Regions from separate parts of the Bacillus sp. DTU_2020_1000418_1_SI_GHA_SEK_038 genome, predicted to be linked through region 3. Evidence: riboswitches for the same ligand, from Rfam matches in the RefSeq annotation. Region 3 holds a riboswitch; each other region holds the start of a gene.
The links. A riboswitch is a leader RNA that binds a small molecule or an ion and turns the genes downstream of it on or off. The one in region 3 is predicted to bind S-adenosylmethionine.
Positions count from the first base shown of each region.

Region 1 (3,214 bases), 370 kb from region 3:
ATGATTTTTACTTCATTCGTTCCGCAGCGCTCACACTTGTCCATATGCTCACCTATTTAGTTTTTCTTCTATTTTATCATAATGACAATTGGATTAGAAAAATGCAAAATTGCAATAGCATGTTCATTGCTTTGTACGCCAGCCTATCAAACACCCCTTTTCTTACAGGGAGCGTCAACCGTCCATCCGGTTTTTGTAGTTGCTAGATTGATATTATCATTTTCAATTCAAAAAATTAGCTAAATCCGATCATTTGCTCCGCGTTCTTTATTACCACATAGTAAAACCTTCAATTTATTCATACAACAAATTAAGCTTAAGATTGGCTTTATTGCACATTATCCTTCGAAGATTCATCTCCCCTTCAGAAAATACAAAATCACACAGAAAAAGGTACTCTAATCTATCAGTTCTGTAATCTAAGTTGTACCTAAGCCTGTTTAGGCCACTTAAACGACATATTGTTAGATAAAAACTTCACTTTGACAGAGAGGCTGAAGGTTTATCAGCCAAATTGGGCAGTTTGTCAGCCAGATTTTGAATTTGTCAGCCAATTCCAGGTAGTTGTCAGCCAAATTGACTGGTTTGTCAGCCAATTCCCACAGGTGGCACCTAAATCTCTCTACATTGCTTATATAAGTGAACTTTTCATGATCTCACTTCCAAAAATTACATCCCTGAACGTGGTAAAAAAATACAGGATTTCCTCCTGGAATAAAGTGAATAGGCGCATCTAGATTATTGTGCTTGATTACAATTAATATCCTAATAGACTTTTTTCCAAACCCTTTATCAACGCGGATCGGTACTAATTTCACAAAAAATAATTTGACTTAATTGAATTTTGTGATAATATAAATACAATAATTCCTATTGTTATACTACGAATTAAACTCTTTTTATCCAGATAGAGGGTGAGACTACCCCCGCGAACTCTCGGCATCCAGGTTTTAAAGCGAGGTCAGACATCACTCAGATTGCGAAGAACCCTGGTGCCAAATTCAGAAGAGTGGCTGCTCATTCCGAAGATAAGAAGGTGTTGGCAAAATGGCTTCACGTTTCGTAATGCACCCTTCTATTATCGTAAAGAAGAGTTGTCGTTTTTCCAAAGCTGTAAAGCAAGTAAATGAAATCCAAATTGGAAAGGGAGAGAAAAAGATGGCCATTTCAACATTTAAAGCAAAAACAGTTTTAAAAGAAAACGTATTAGTGGAAACAGAATCGAGAGGGCATAAAGTGATTGTGGATGAGCCAGCAACCTTAGGAGGAACTGATAAAGGAATGAATCCGGTGGAACTACTTCTGTCCGCTTTAGGTGCGTGCCAGTCAATCGTAGCGAGAACATATGCGAAGCAATTCAATATCGATCTTAAAAAGTTTTGGGTTGAATTAGAAGGAGATATTGACCTAGACGGGTTTTTTAACAAATCTGATGTAAGACCAGGATTCTTATCCATACTGTATACGTTTCATATCGAAACGGATGCCCCAGAAGATAAAGTCGAAGCATTTAAAGCATTCGTTGAAGATCATTGTCCTGTCGGCGACACGATTGCCAATCCTGTGAATCTTGTTTCTTCAAAAATGGTTGTTCATCAGCCTGTTAAATAAAATACGGCCGCAAAGATAAAAATACGAATATATAAACTAATAAGAGACACACAGGAAAATTAAATTCTTGTGTGTCTCTTTTAATATACGACTAATGTGAAACAGGATTTTCCCGGGCGTCACTGCGACGAAATGATCCTTTATTCCGCTAATACTTTTCAGGTCTCTATTAATCAAACGTTTAATTAAATCCCCTTAAATCCAGACAGGACAAGGGATTGAGACTGTTCAATCAAACGTTTGTTTAAAGGCCAGCTTGCACCGTGACAGGATCTCACTAAGTTTGTATCATAATAATTATTAAAATTTGGCCATTGCTTTAAATTGATATATAAATACGAACATACATATTAATCAAACGTTTAATTAAATCCACTCAAAGCCATACAGGACAAGGGATTGGGACTGTTCAATCAAACGTTTGTTTAAAGGCCATCTTGCACCGTGACAGGATCTCACTAAGTTTGTATCATAATAATTATTAAAATTTGGCCATTGCTTTAAATTGATATATAAATACGAACATACATATTAATCAAACGTTTAATTAAATCCCCTCAAAGCCAGGCAGGACAAGGGATTGGGACTGTTCAATCAAACGTTTGTTTAAAGGTCCTCTTGCATTGATCGCACAGGATCTCACTATGTTTGTATCATACTAATTATTAAAATTAGGCAATTACATATTAATCAAACGTTTAATTAAATCCACTCAAAGCCAGGCAGGACAAGGGATTGGGACTGTTTAATCAAACGATTAATTAGACCCTCTAGGTATAGATAATAGCAAAGGTCTATCTAACGATTGTTGAATATCTTCCCAGTATCACTGTGACCATTCGGTTAACGAAAAAAAGAACCCCCCAGAAAAGCGAATCAGTCCGCTTTTCTGGGGGATCTAGTGTTGGTATGTGGAAGAATTCAACTTAAATCATACAACTCTACTTAGAAAATGTTCCAAAAATCGATCGGCTTCTACTTCTGTACAGACGCGAATCTTAGGTTCACCTTCAGGATGACCGATGGTTCTCCCTACCTCTTCTCCTTCTAAAACAACCTTTACATTCATCGTTTCCGTCTTTACAAAGCTTGGATCAATGGCAACTCCCACGGCAAGTGGATCATGAAGACCACAACCGGCGATCCCTGGATAATATTTCTCATAATATCCGATATAAAACTCAGTCATATCCGCAAAAAAATGAGCCGTTTCTTTTCCAGTCTCACGCCATTCATTCACCCTTGATAGTGGCAATAATGTTTGCAAGGTTACATCTAATCCTACAAGAGTCACGTTTAAACCAGATGAGAAAACATAGTCAGCTGCTTCAGGGTCTGCGATGATATTCGCTTCAGCATACGCATTTACATTCCCTGGTACTTTTACAGCCCCACCCATCACAACGACCTCTTTAACGAGCGGGATGATTTCCGGTGCTTTTTGGATCGCTAAAGCAAGATTTGTCAGTGGTCCCACAGCAATGATCGTTATTTCATGCGGGCGATTTTTCACCTGTTCGATCATAAAATCCGGGGCAAATTGACTCATCGCTTGAGTCGTCGGTTCGTTCTTCAACGTATTGCCTATTCCATCCTCTCCATG
Region 1 is NZ_CP135435.1:4,081,994-4,085,207, forward strand. It holds gene RRV45_RS20270 (DUF7713 domain-containing protein) at 1-44, opposite strand, end outside; SAM riboswitch class I at 897-1,035, shown strand; gene RRV45_RS20275 (OsmC family protein) at 1,159-1,611, shown strand; gene RRV45_RS20280 (nucleoside hydrolase) at 2,543-3,214, opposite strand, start outside.
Region 1: it holds a riboswitch for S-adenosylmethionine, as region 3 does, so the genes downstream of both, RRV45_RS20275 (OsmC family protein) here and RRV45_RS18550 (methionine ABC transporter ATP-binding protein) in region 3, are expected to answer to the same signal.

Region 2 (3,214 bases), 1.1 Mb from region 3:
AAGTATGAACATTAAATAAAAGGGCATCTGCACCAAGCTCACGGGCTCTTTTCGCTTTAACCCTTAATTCAGAAGTCCGGCCTGTCAAGTTTACAGCATAAAGAGTACGATGACCTGTTTCCTCATAGACCTGCCGCAAAACATCTTTACTTCTTAAAATACGTTGCTCGAAAGGTGTTAACGGATTATCAAAAAGGATTTCATCATCCTTCACAAGATCCACTCCGCCAAGAGCCTGTTCCCTCAATTGAGCGGTCAAATAATCGATGTCTCTTCCAATAACTCCCTTGAAAATGCTCATAGTCAGTGGTCGATCATAAACATTTAAAGTTTTCCGAATGCCTTCAATTCCGAACCGTGGGCCAGGAAAGCTGCTTAATAGTTCCGAGCTAAACTCTAAATCAAGTAATTTGACCTCACCGTCTAAGGAAAGCTTCCCGAACACCGTTGTTAAAATAGCTGGTAGATCAGCTGAAAAATTCGCACTTGGATAAGCAATTTTTACTTTGCTTAAAATATCATTTTGTTTAACAGGGTGGCGCGTGTCCGAGAATTCCTCGACAGAGATGACGCGTCCTTTATGTTTCTTCAACTGCTCCTGCTCAAGCAGCGGCAAATCTGTCCATGAACCGATCGTTAAGCCAAGTGCGATCCCCTCCGCTTTTTTCTCAAAGGATCCTGGCTTGCCAAATAGCTGATAGGTAGCGATGATTTCACTCATGTTGGTTCATCCTCCTTGTAAAATTAAAATTCTCTATAAAATAAATAAAACCTCTTCAAATAAGAAGAGGTCAATAGACAAACATCTTCTTATTTCTCAGCATGAAAGCTGCAAGAATTAGCACCGTGTCAAATCATTTGATCGGTTGCCGGGTTTCATAGGGCTCGTCCCTCCACCTGCTCTTAATAAGAAAAATATATTCAATTAATTTACGATTCAAAAGTAACTGCCTTTTATTATTGCACCGCTTAAAAATTCTGTCAATACAGTTTGTGTGATTATTTTTTCTATTAGGAGTGTTGTAAAGTGAAAAAACAATTCAGAAAAAAGTGTTGACACTTTCAAAAACAGGTGCTAACATTCATTTCAAGCAAACTAACGTGAATATGTTAAATACTCTTATCATGAGCAGGCAGAGGGATTTGGCCCGATGAAGCCCAGCAACCGACCGTAATACCGTTGTGAAACGGGGCGCTATTAGCGCCGGGATTTTCCCGCAAGGCACGGTGCTAATTCCAACGGAAAGGAAACTTTCTGAGAGATGAGAGGCAGAGAATTTGTATTCGTAAGCCTCTTTCGTGATGAGAAAGAGGCTTTTTATTATTTTCATAGATAGGGTGAGAAAAGATGACAATTTTAGAAAAGAAACAGTATGAGCCGTTGACTGATGAGACAGCGGTGAAGCTTGCGAAAGAGCTAAATCTATTTTCTGAAGGTTCAGTATTGAACTGTCGCGAAATTGGTGATGGCAATCTGAATTATGTATTCCATATAACTGACTCAATAAATGAAAAAGGCGTTATTATCAAGCAAGCTCTCCCTTATGCAAAGGTAGTGGGGGAAAGCTGGCCGCTCACATTAAAGCGGGCAACGATCGAAACGAATGCGCTGAAAAAGCATGGTGAGTTTGTTCCCCAGCTTGTTCCGGAGGTTTATCATGCAAATGAAGACCTTGCCATTACGGTTATGGAAGATTTGTCGCACTTAACGATTGCTCGTGAGGGACTTATTAAAGGGGAATCTTATCCAAAGCTATCAAGCGATATTGGTGAATATTTAGCAAGAACACTATTTTCAACATCGGATTTTGCTTTGCATCCATTTGAGAAAAAACGTTTAGCAGTCGAATTTTCAAATCCAGAGCTTTGCAAGATTACAGAAGATCTCATTTTTACCGATCCATTCTTCGACCATGAGACCAATGATTTCGAACCGGAATTGCGTGAGGATGTAGAGGCCATTTGGAATAATAGCCTTTTGAAGCTTGAAGCGGCTAAGTTAAAGATAAGTTTTTTAACTGAAGCAGAAGCGTTATTACATGGGGATCTACATACAGGCAGTATATTTGCAAGCAGCACAGAAACGAAAGTAATTGATCCCGAATTTGCTTTTTATGGCCCGATTGGATTTGATGTTGGATTATTTATCGGAAATCTATTTCTTCATGGAATTTCAAGAGAGGAAGCGAATCGATCTGTTATTTTTGAGCATATCGAGAATACCTGGGACGTTTTTTGCTCAGTATTTACTGAATTATGGGAAGAGTCAAATCTCGAAGTCTATACAAAGGTCGAAGGCTATAAAGAATACATTTTACAGAAAATCTTTTCTGACACGCTTGGGTTTACTGGCTGTGAGTTAATTAGAAGAACGATTGGTCTTGCTCATGTGAAGGATTTAGACGGTATTGAGGATCATGAGAAAAGAATTGCAGCTAAGAGACAGGCACTTGCATTAGGCGAAACATTAATCTTAAATCGCCACGTGTTAAATTCAGTAAGAGAAGCTATTTCACTGTTAGGAGAGAGAAAGGCATGAAGGTTCCAACATCAATTGAATGGAAAAATGGACATCTGATTATTCTTGATCAGCAAAAGCTCCCTCATCAAATTGAGTATCTTCAGCTTGATACGATTGAGGAGATATTCAATGCTATTGTCACATTAAAAGTCCGTGGAGCGCCTGCAATTGGGATAACTGCTGCATATGGACTTGCGATCGCGGCGCAGCAATATGAAACGATACAATTAAAGGAATTCCACGAACATCTTCAAAAGGATTTTCGTTATCTAGCAAGTTCCAGGCCAACAGCAGTCAATTTATTCTGGGCGCTTGAAAGAATTGCAGCAGTGGCGGAGGAAGCGAAAAGCGTTAATGAAGCAAAAACGGTCATTCTTGAAGAAGCCATAAAGATCCATGTAGAAGATGAAGAAACGTGCAGACAAATTGGCGAGCATGCCCTGTCACTGCTAAAAGGATTTACAAATGTGATGACAATATGCAATGCAGGGTCCATTGCTACGGCTAAATACGGGACAGCACTTGCGCCTTTCCATCTTGGCATTGAACGAGAAAAACAGTTTCATGTGTATGCATGTGAAACGCGTCCAGTATTCCAAGGCTCAAGGCTTACCGTTTGGGAGCTGCAGCAATCAGGTGTCGATGTCACTTTGATCACGGACAGCATGGCCGCCCATACGATTTACTCAAAGG
Region 2 is NZ_CP135435.1:356,618-359,831, forward strand. It holds gene mtnW (2,3-diketo-5-methylthiopentyl-1-phosphate enolase) at 1-721, opposite strand, end outside; SAM riboswitch class I at 808-913, opposite strand; SAM riboswitch class I at 1,118-1,269, shown strand; gene mtnK (S-methyl-5-thioribose kinase) at 1,349-2,539, shown strand; gene mtnA (S-methyl-5-thioribose-1-phosphate isomerase) at 2,536-3,214, shown strand, end outside.
Region 2: it holds a riboswitch for S-adenosylmethionine, as region 3 does, so the genes downstream of both, mtnK (S-methyl-5-thioribose kinase) here and RRV45_RS18550 (methionine ABC transporter ATP-binding protein) in region 3, are expected to answer to the same signal.

Region 3 (3,214 bases):
CTGCTTCAATAACACCTTTATCAATTTCCCTTAACCCAATTTCTACCATTCTTGCATAAAATGGCGCTGCCCCAATGATTAGTGCAGGTAGTGCCGCATTTTCACCTATCATCGACCCAATTAAGAAAATAGTAAATGGAATTAATAGCACAATTAAGATTAGGAAGGGAATGGATCTAAAAATGTTAACAATAGCACTGATAATTTTATTAATAAAATTATTCTCCCAAATATTGCCCTTCGAAGTTAGAAAAAGTAATAGACCTAGAATAATGCCAAGAATGAAAGTAGCAATGACCGAAATGCTCGTCATATATAATGTTTCTACAGTTGCTTCCCACATCTTATCCCATTTAACATTCGGAAACCATTCACTAAGCATTCGAAATCACCTCCACCCCGACCTGCTTGGCCTTGATGAAATCAATTGCTTTTAAAATTTCAGGCTTCTCCCCATCTAAATGGATAAAAAGTGTTCCATAAGAACCGTTTTGCGTTTGTGATATTTTCCCGTGAAGAATATTAACGGTTATATTAAAATCACGAATTAGATTCGTTATTAACGGCTGCTCAACGGACTTACCAACAAAGCTTAATTGGACAATTTGCCCGTGTGGATATAATTGAGTAATTTGTTCAATCGTTTCCTTCGTTTCATCTGGATCAGACTCTGTTATTTGATGAACGAAGCGCTTTGTAATTTGCTGCTGCGGATTTTTGAACACATCGATAACTGGTCCCAGCTCGACAATTCTTCCCTCTTCCATTACAGCCACGCGATGACAGATTTTACGGATAACCTGCATTTCATGTGTGATGAGCACAATCGTTAAACCTAGACGCTCATTAATATCCACTAATAATTCTAGGATGGAATTAGTTGTTTCTGGATCTAATGCAGATGTGGCTTCGTCACATAACAACACTTTCGGGTTGTTTGCCAATGCTCTGGCAATTCCGACACGCTGTTTTTGCCCTCCGCTCAGCTGAGAGGGATAAGCATCCTCTCTTCCATCGAGACCAACAAGCTTAATGAGTTCATCCACACGTTTTAATCGTTCCTCTTTGGCAACACCCGCAATTTCAAGTGGAAATGCAATATTTTGCCGAACAGTTCTAGACCAAAGCAGGTTGAAATGCTGGAATATCATACTGATATCCTGTCTAGCTTTCCTTAAGTTCTTGCCTTTTATATGTGAAACTTCATTATTAGCTACAACAACATTTCCGCTTGATGGTATTTCAAGTCCATTTAGCATGCGGATTAATGTACTTTTCCCAGCACCGCTATAGCCAATAACACCAAAGATTTCTCCCTCGTTAACTTCTAAATTAACGTTGTCTACTGCGGTGACTTGACCCTGCTTAGAAGCATATATCTTTTGTACATTTTTGATTGAGATCATAATTGCTCACCCTCTCTAAATCCCATTTACAATATCATAATAGATGAATAAAGAGAAATAGTAATGCTATAAAAAAGAAAAATGCCTTTCTGTTATGAGCAGAAAGGCATAATGAATTTATCCTTCCCCTCATCTTCCAAAGCAAATCTGCTTTGTGTGAATTGGCACCATTTCATAAAATGACGGTTGCCGGGTTTCATCGGGCACATCCCTCCACCTCTCTTGATAAGAGCATTACATCTATATTCAATTAACACTTTACTTTAATTAAGCATTCTTATATTCACGATTGATATCGTATCATGGGATAAAGATAGCGTCAACGGTAAAAATTTGGAATTATATATCTTTTTACTCATGAAAAAACCTTAATTAATTATTCTTTTACTAATAGCGAGGCAATCCCTGTTGCTGCCTCAATTGCTTGCTCTAAATCTTCAATAAGGTCCTCAGCATTTTCAATTCCGATTGATAGACGAACTAGATCCTCAGGAACACCTGCAGCCTTCAGCCCTTCTGTATCAAGCTGCTGATGCGTTGTACTTGCCGGGTGAATAACTAAGCTTTTCGCATCGCCAACGTTTGCAACATGTGCCCACAGCTCAAGATTATTAATGAAAGCCGCTCCTGCTTCTCTTCCGCCTTCGATTCCAAATACGACTACAGAACCTGCGCCCTTCGGCAAATACTTATCCGCTAATACTTTATCCGGATGATTGTCACTTCCAGGATACAGGACCCAATTAATAGCTGGATGAGCTTCTAAGTACTCTACTACTTTCTTAGTATTGGCAATATGCTCCTTCATCCGCACATGAAGTGTTTCAAGTCCAAGTGTAAATTGGAAGGCATTTTGCGGGCTTAATGCAGGACCAAAGTCTCTAAGAAGTTGAACTCTAGCTTTAATAATATAGGCAACCGCACCTAATGCCTCACTATACACAAGGTTATTGTAGCTTGGGTCTGGCTGAGTGAATCCAGGGAACTTAGGAGAATTCCAATCGAACTTTCCGCCGTCTACAATGATTCCTCCAGTTGTTGTTCCATTTCCCAGCAGCCATTTTGTAGCGGAGTGGACGACAATATCTGCTCCGTATTCTATCGGTCTGCATAAATATGGAGTCGCGAATGTATTATCAATAATTAGTGGAACCCCATTCTCATGTGAGATTTCCGCTACCTTTTCGATATCTAACACCTTTAAGCTTGGGTTTCCAATCGTTTCAGCAAAGACAGCCTTCGTTTTTTCCGTAATGGCATTTCGGAAGTTTTCAGGATCTTCGGGATCTACAAATTTCACTTTAATGCCGTATTTCGGCAATGTCACAGCAAACAGATTATAAGTTCCCCCGTATAGGTTAGAGGCTGAAACAATTTCATCCCCAGATTCAGCAATATTCAGAATCGCTAGTGTAATGGCGGCCATTCCGCTAGCAACCGCTAAGGCACCAACTCCCCCTTCTAACAGGGCAACTCTTTCTTCAAAGACTGTAGTAGTTGGGTTGTGAATACGAGTATAAATGTACCCAGATTCCTTCAAGCCAAATAAATTAGCTGCATGTTCCGTGTCTTTAAATTGGTAAGCATTGTTTTGGTAAATTGGCACAGCTCTTGCTCCTGTTACAGGATCCGGCTGTAATCCCCCATGTACACCTAATGTTTCAAATCGATAGTTTTTTTGTTTTTCTGACATGTTTCTTCTCTCCTTTTTAATCTGCAATAGTTTGCATTTTTTTGATTTGCTGATTCCTTTTGCTTAAAAGAAGAATTTAAAAAACCCTCTTCGCAAGAAGAGGGTTGATATCATC
Region 3 is NZ_CP135435.1:3,708,654-3,711,867, forward strand. It holds gene RRV45_RS18545 (methionine ABC transporter permease) at 1-382, opposite strand, end outside; gene RRV45_RS18550 (methionine ABC transporter ATP-binding protein) at 375-1,406, opposite strand; SAM riboswitch class I at 1,533-1,638, opposite strand; gene RRV45_RS18555 (O-acetylhomoserine aminocarboxypropyltransferase/cysteine synthase family protein) at 1,783-3,099, opposite strand.

Region 4 (3,214 bases), 1.4 Mb from region 3:
GGAGTTTCCACGTAAAACACCTTCGTATTAGGCTGAATAGCTTTTTGAACTGCACCTAAGTCAGTCATATCAACAAATGTATGTTCAATGCCTAATCGGGTAAGTACTTGTGTAACGAAACGATAGGTACCACCATAAACATCCTCCGTTATTAAAACGTGATCATCTTGTGAGAGGAGTAAAAATGCAGTTGAGATTGCAGCCATTCCGGAAGAAAACGCAAAGCCATGCGTTCCTTCCTCAAGATCCGCAATAACTGTTTCAAGTGCTTCACGAGTTGGATTCAGACTTCTTCCATAATCATATTTTCCAAATGTATCAAAGTCAGATTGGTGAAAGGTAGAGGCATGGTTAATAGGTACACTCACCGCACCAGTTACTGGATCATATTTATGATTATTATGCAAAAGCTTTGTTTCAAAATGATAGCTAACCTCGTTACTCATAGTGCAACACCCTCCATAACTTTAGCGAATGCCAATTCTAAATCCTGGATAATATCTTCAGCATTTTCGATGCCTACGGAAAAACGCAATAAACGGTTACAGACTCCGGTTTCAATTCGAATTTGTTCAGGGATATCTGCATGAGTTTGGGTTGCAGGGTAGGTGATAAAGCTTTCCGCACCCCCAAGGCTTTCCGCAAAGGATATTAAGGAAAGACTTTGTAAAAACGGATTTACATAAGATTCGTCCTTAATTCGAAATGAAACCATCCCTCCTCGGCCAGGATAGAGCACATCGGTTACAACATCATGTTCAGATAAATAACGGACAATTTCCTGAGCATTCTTTTCGTGACGCTCCATCCGCAGCGCAAGTGTTTTCATTCCGCGTATGAGAAGCCATGAATCAAATGGGCTTAGTACCGCACCTGCTGCATTGTGGTGCATGGCTAATAATTCACATAACTCTTTTCCTTTCGCAACAATTAATCCGGCTAACACATCATTATGTCCGCCTAAATACTTCGTGGCACTGTGGATGACGATATCAGCACCAAGCTTTATTGGCTGCTGTAAAACAGGGGTATAAAATGTGTTATCAACAAGCAGTAAAAGCTGATGCTTTTTCGCAAACTCAGCCACTACTCTAATATCAGTTTCCTCCATTAATGGATTTGTAGGGGTTTCAATGAAAATAGCCTTTGTATTTGCTGTGATTTCCTTTTCCAGACTTTCAGCTGAAAAGTCCTTAGTATATTTACAATTCAAGCCCCATTTCTTATAACCTTGCTCGAATAAACGATATGTACCGCCATATAGATCCTTTGAAACGATTAATTCATCGCCTGATTGGAACAGGGAGAGGACGGTAAGGATTGCACCCATACCTGAACTGCATGCATAGCCTTGATCTCCTTCCTCAAGCTCAGCAATTGCCTTTTCCAATATTGTTCGTGTTGGATTTCCTGTTCGAATATAATCAAATCCAGTAGACTGGCCAATTCCGTCATGCCGATAGGCCGTTGAGAGATAAATGGGCGGGTTAACAGTCCCAGTAACTGTTTCACTTCGGTTTCCAATTTGCGCAAGAATCGTATCTGTCTTATACATTGTCAGCACTCCTTTTTATTGAAAAAAAATAAAAAGCCTTCTTAAGAAGAAGACTTTTCATTGTTTACATAGTCACTCTTCTTATCTTTCAAGTTTTAATAAAAACTTGCAGGAATTAGCACCTTTTCAATCTATTTTTAGCGATTGATGGTTGCTGAGGCGTCTTCGGGCCTTACCCTCGACCTCTCTTGATAAGAAATCATTTTCAATTTTCTATTAATATTACACGTTAACATTCAGAAAAGTCAATCCTCTTTAAATAATAATTTGTTTATCCATATTGAGATGACACATAGTTAGCATTTGTGTAAGCGTTGTCTTTATTATTATATCAAGCTAAAGAATCGTTTATGGATTACTTTACTAAAATAGGTTTTTTTAAAACAAATATTTTCTACTATATCCATGTTTAAAACCTTTGAATAACAAACTTTTACGTGTTAAAATGGCTTTGGAAATTATTTGTACCCTAAAAATATTATTATTCTTGTAATTCTCAATTAAGTATTGCCAATTACCAATTTACTCATTTAATCGTTTTTTAGGGAAAGAATAATGGACATAGAACTTTTCAAATATAGTGGTGGAGGTTTTTTTACATGAAAAAGCCATTGAATGGTGAGAGACCTTTTAATCAAGGATTTTATGGTCCAAACCTTGGCTATGTCATTGAGTTATACGAAAACTATTTGCAAGATCCTAACTCCATTGATCCAGAAATGAGAGCCTATTTTGATGAGACGGGATCACCTGTTACTGAAATTAAAGATTTCCCTAAGTCAGAAGCAAATGTAACATTTACAAACTCTAATGTATTAGAGAAAACTTTAGCTGCTATTCGTCTTGCGGATAATATTAGATTTTACGGGCATCGTGCAGCTGATATTTATCCATTAAAAAATCATGAACCAGAAAGAAAGCTCTTTGAACTTTCTCGATATGGTTTAACTGAAGAAGACCTAAAGGCAATCCCAGCTAATCTTATTTGTACAGAAGCAAAGGTTCCACTAAGAAACGGACATGATGCGATTGAATATTTGAAAAGTGTGTATATGGGCACCATCGCTTTCGAATTTCATCATGTAGATGATGAGAATGAGAAGGAATGGCTCAGGAAAAAAGTAGAATCAAATGAATTAAATCTAAACTTAAAAGCAGAAGAAAAGACGAAAATCCTAAGAAGACTTACAGAAGTAGAGGAATTTGAAAAGTACCTTCACCGAACATTTGTAGGTCAAAAACGATTTTCCATTGAAGGACTTGATTCGATGGTTCCTTTATTGGATGAAATTGTTTCCGAATCAGTCTCAAATGGTACTAAAACAATAAATATTGGGATGGCACACCGTGGACGCCTTAATGTGCTTGCACATGTTCTGGGAAAGCCGTATGAAATGATATTCGCAGAATTCCAGCACGCTCCTAATAAAGAGCTTGTTCCATCTGAAGGCTCCATTGGCATAAGCTATGGCTGGACAGGGGATGTAAAGTATCACCTTGGATTGGACAAGCAAATAAAAGATGAAAATACAACTATCGCGAGGTTAACTCTTGCAAATAATCCGAGCCATTTAGAATTTGTCGGTGCTGTTGTTGAAGGATATACACGGGCAGCACAGGATGATCGAACGAGCAAAGGATATCCTGAAGTAGATTTCA
Region 4 is NZ_CP135435.1:2,288,897-2,292,110, reverse strand. It holds gene metC (cystathionine beta-lyase) at 1-446, opposite strand, end outside; gene RRV45_RS11360 (methionine biosynthesis PLP-dependent protein) at 443-1,555, opposite strand; SAM riboswitch class I at 1,634-1,753, opposite strand; gene RRV45_RS11355 (2-oxoglutarate dehydrogenase E1 component) at 2,155-3,214, shown strand, end outside.
Region 4: it holds a riboswitch for S-adenosylmethionine, as region 3 does, so the genes downstream of both, RRV45_RS11360 (methionine biosynthesis PLP-dependent protein) here and RRV45_RS18550 (methionine ABC transporter ATP-binding protein) in region 3, are expected to answer to the same signal.